One region of the Methylophilus sp. Leaf408 genome, then DNA from elsewhere that is predicted to be linked to it. Evidence: riboswitches for the same ligand, from Rfam matches in the RefSeq annotation. Region 1 holds a riboswitch; the other holds the start of a gene.
The links. Region 1 has a riboswitch for cobalamin ahead of LPA26_RS08910 (TonB-dependent receptor). Riboswitches for the same ligand answer to the same signal wherever they lie in the genome.
Positions count from the first base shown of each region.

Region 2: another riboswitch for cobalamin. It lies ahead of nrdA (class 1a ribonucleoside-diphosphate reductase subunit alpha); the one in region 1 lies ahead of LPA26_RS08910 (TonB-dependent receptor).

Region 1 covers NZ_CAKASK010000001.1:1,883,944-1,886,148, forward strand. Annotated here, with positions in the region: gene LPA26_RS08900 (cell division protein ZapA) at 294-596, opposite strand; gene LPA26_RS08905 (hypothetical protein) at 600-800, opposite strand; cobalamin riboswitch at 927-1,140, shown strand; gene LPA26_RS08910 (TonB-dependent receptor) at 1,278-2,205, shown strand, end outside.
Region 2 covers NZ_CAKASK010000001.1:187,571-189,775, forward strand. Annotated here, with positions in the region: gene LPA26_RS00810 (OmpP1/FadL family transporter) at 1-469, opposite strand, end outside; cobalamin riboswitch at 880-1,105, shown strand; gene nrdA (class 1a ribonucleoside-diphosphate reductase subunit alpha) at 1,230-2,205, shown strand, end outside.

The sequences.
Region 1 (2,205 bases):
CCTGAGCCTTGATCCTGAACCAAAAAGTTCAGGTGGTAACAGCCTAAGGTACATTAGGTTCACACGCCAAGGGAGTCTTAAAAGACCTCCCAACTTAGTGCGATCGCACAGCACCTGATGAGCCGAAACCTATAACAAAGACTAGTTCAAGGAATTTTAGACTCAGGCAACGCCTTAACACACCAGATTAAAAGTACAGCGGATTAAATTTAAGCCGAAGTAAAACTATGTGGTTAAAAAATGATACGCCATTTACTATCAATGACGGTGAATATTTTGTGAAGTTCAGGGGATTACAGCAATTTATTCTGGCTGGATAGCACCTCATCCATTTGCTGCTGCATGGTGCTAATGCGTTTTTTCACATCGCCCACATCCACACCTGCACTTCGGGTATTCAATAACTCGTGCGTGATATTCAGTGCCGCCATAATCGCAATTCGCTCCACACTGACCATCTTGCCCGCATCGCGTATTTCACGCATTTTACCATCCAGGTAACCCACTGCCTGCACGATGACATCGCGCTCTTCATCCGTGCATGTCACACTAAATGCACGACCCATAATTTCAATATCGATTGGTTGTTTCGCCATCGTTTATTGACCTTCCTGTGGTAATGCAGATAACAATTTTTCCAATTGCACGCTGGCTTGCGTCATATTCAGCTTGAGGGATTGCGACTCCTGATGCAATTTTGAGACCTCCTGGCGTAACTGACCATTATCCTCACGCAATTGATTGCAAAGCGCAATTAACTTCGCCACACGCTCTTCCAAACTTTTCAGATCAGCATCCATTGAGTCATTATCAATGAAAAAAATGATTGTGGTCAATAGCTAAGCGTAGTTTTTCAAAGTAATTTAACAATTTAAACTTCGCTACACAACCATGGTTTTCTAGCTAAAACAGACACTTTCTACTAAAATAGGCGCCAGTTGTCAGGTGCTCGACGCTGTGTTCTTGCAGCCAAGAGTGAAACTGGGAAACAGGTGCGTGAATTCACATTCGCAATGCCTGTGCTGCCCCCGCAACGGTAAGCAAGTGCGGGTCTATCAACATGCCACTGAGTGCAAACTCGGGAAGGCGATAGATCAAAACTTGCAAGCCCGGAGACCGGCCTCACAACCAACCATTTGCAATACCGCGGGGTGACGGTGTCTGATAGTGTATTTCTCTTTTTGCTAACCATAGCAAATCCAGATTCATTGTCCCTTATCCCTGAGTATTGCCCAATAACCCATATGCGGGGTCGCATATGACACAGGGATAAGATAATGAAAAAGAAGTTTTTATTTAGCGTCATTGCCACGCTTTTAACCACACCTGCATTCGCTGAAGATCTGCAACTGGATGATGTCACTGTTAAGTCATCTGGCTTTGAACGCAAGGATACAGAAACCACCTACGCATCTGAGATCCACACCTCGGACCAGATTCAAGCCTCTGGCGCAAGCAACTTATATGACTTTCTTGCTCAGTACTCTTCGTTAAACATCCTGTCAGGATTCGGCAATAAAGCCGCGCCACTTATCAATATGCGTGGTTATGGTAATGAAAACGGCTATCAAAATGTTGTCGTAAGTGTGGACGGTCAGCGTTTAAATAATATTGACATGTCGCCACAATTAATCGGGGCCATTCCACTCAGCAATATTGAGCGGATCGAAATCAGCAAAGGCAGTGGTTCCGTGATCTATGGTGATGGCGCAACCGCAGGCTCAATTCAAATATATACCAAGGCAAAAACCGGCATTTCAGTCGCTGGCTCATTAGGTAATTATGGTCAGAAATCGGGGTATGTTTCGGGGGGAATCTCCAGCAAATATATTTCACTCTCCGCAAGCGCATCCGATGAAAGCTATGATGGGTTTAGTAAAAAGGATATTTTTGGAAAAAGGGATGAGTTCGATAACACTTCACAAAATGTCAAATTAACAATCAAGCCAATAGATAAACTTCGCTTAAAGGCTAATGCCACCAGTGCTCGCATCAGCACGTTTTATGTAGGCCCAATCACTAAAGCTGAATTTAATGAAAATCCACGTCAGAATAGCGGGAATGCCTATACTTTCCAACGTTATGAAATGGACCAGTGGCGTGCGGGCATTGAGTATGACATTAATGAAAACCTGATGATTAGCATTGCTCACGACCATCAACGCAAGACATCTTTCTTCGATGCTCCACAACCACCATTCCCCT
Region 2 (2,205 bases), 1.7 Mb from region 1:
TGCCGGGAATAACCTTAGCGATACCGAACAGTGATGATAAATCATCGCGATTGCCAAATGGCGTGCGGATTTTATCAAATACACCACCGGCGCCGCCTTGTGCAAAGAAACCTACGCCCGCCGTGCATGATGTGTCTTCAATTGGTCGCGCATAACCACCGCCGCCTAGAGGCGTGTAACGGTTAGAGGCGTGTTCTTCGTTACGGGGGTCTTTATGCACCAGGTCGGTGGTGCGCAGTATCGAGCCGAACATGTCCAGCAGCGGTGCCTTGATCTGCGTCAGCCCGGCCGGATTGGTATTCAGCGCGCTGGTGTCGCGTGCAACTGCTACATCAGCACCGGCCATCAGGCTGGATTCAGCGCCAAAGCCGATCAGGTTAATACCATTGGTGGCATGTGCAGCACTGCCAGTGATAGCCAAAGTCAGGACGGTTGCCAGGCGAATCGTGGAGAAATTGAAGTAAGTCATTGCGAGTGTGGTTTTCGTTAGTGGCTTATAGTTTTACATAAACAGGCAAAACAGTATCGCGATAATAGAGCGGCAATTGCACTGCATTTTTAACCTGGAAAAGAGTTTTCTAGCAGGTTCATTTTGCCGATTTTGTCACTGATAGCATAGTCTCATATTTGTTGGCGATCACCACTTGCAAGACTTGCGTTTTTATCGCCTATTCCTGTTTTAAGCACCCTGATTAAAAATGTTTCAGCTTTGTAACATTCAATGCGTAATTCAATCAAAAATGCAATGCATTTTCTCAAAATTTTATTAAAAAAATTCTTTAAACATATTCTTTAATAGAAACAATACCTTGTATATGAAAGCTAGACTTTACAACTATATCTTGTGTTTTGTCTGATTGAAAAGCCATAGATATTGTTTTATAGTCGCATCCATACGGTTTGCAGGAGAAACACTTCTTCTGCATTTAAAAGGGAATCTGGTGCGTGAAACACTGCACGGTATTCATCAAGCCAGGGCTGCCCCCGCAACTGTGATCAGCGAGTTGTTTGCTAACACTTTAAGCCACTGAAGAAATTCGGGAAGGCGACAGCAAATAATCATGACCTGAGAGCCAGGAGACCGACCGTCAGTTTTTTACTTGTTAACGTTTGAGGCGGGGTGTCCTCGGCAGTTGCAGTGCATTTATCATGATGTCGGGTGTTGCCCGGTGTGCCATGTTTGCGTTTGCGTCTTCTATAGTCCCCGCTGCCAGAATTGGGAGCCATCAATGTCACAATACGAATCCATGCAGGCCACAAAAAGAGATGGTCGCAAGGAACCTATCAATCTCGACAAAATTCACCGCGTGATTGATTGGGCAGCACAAGGCCTGAATAATGTGTCGGTGTCGCAGGTAGAGTTGCGCTCCCATATCCAGTTCTATGATGGCATCCGTACCGATGCTATCCATGAAACCATCATCAAATCCGCGGCGGACCTGATTTCTGAAGAAACACCGGATTACCAGTACCTGGCAGCCCGCCTGTCGATTTTCCATTTGCGCAAGATTGCCTATGGCCAGTTTGAGCCACCGCATCTGTTTGACCATGTGACCGGCCTGACCGAGCTCGGCAAATATGACCAGCACTTGTTGCGTGATTACAGCCGTGAAGAATTCGATGTGCTCAATGGCTACATCGACCACTGGCGTGACCTCAATTTCTCTTACGCGGCGGTCAAGCAGCTAGAAGGTAAATACCTGGTACAAAACCGCGTCACCAAGAAAATCTACGAGAGCCCGCAGTTCCTGTACATCCTGGTGGCCATGTGCCTGTTTGCCAACTACAAAGGCCAGGCGCGTCTGGACCTGATCAAGCGTTTTTACGACGCTGTTTCCACCTTCAAGATTTCTCTGCCTACGCCTATCATGTCCGGCGTGCGTACGCCTACCCGCCAGTTCAGTTCCTGTGTGCTGATCGAGTGTGATGACAGCCTGGATAGCATCAACGCCACTTCCAGCGCGATTGTGAAATACGTGTCGCAACGGGCCGGTATCGGCGTCAACGCTGGCCGTATCCGCGCCCTGGGTAGTGAAATCCGTGGCGGTGAAGCACAACATACCGGTTGTCTGCCGTTCTACAAACTGTTCCAGTCTGCGGTGAAGTCCTGCTCGCAGGGCGGTGTGCGTGGCGGTGCGGCGACCTTGTTCTACCCGCTGTGGCACCTGGAAGTGGAGTCATTGCTGGTTCTGAAAAACAACCGTG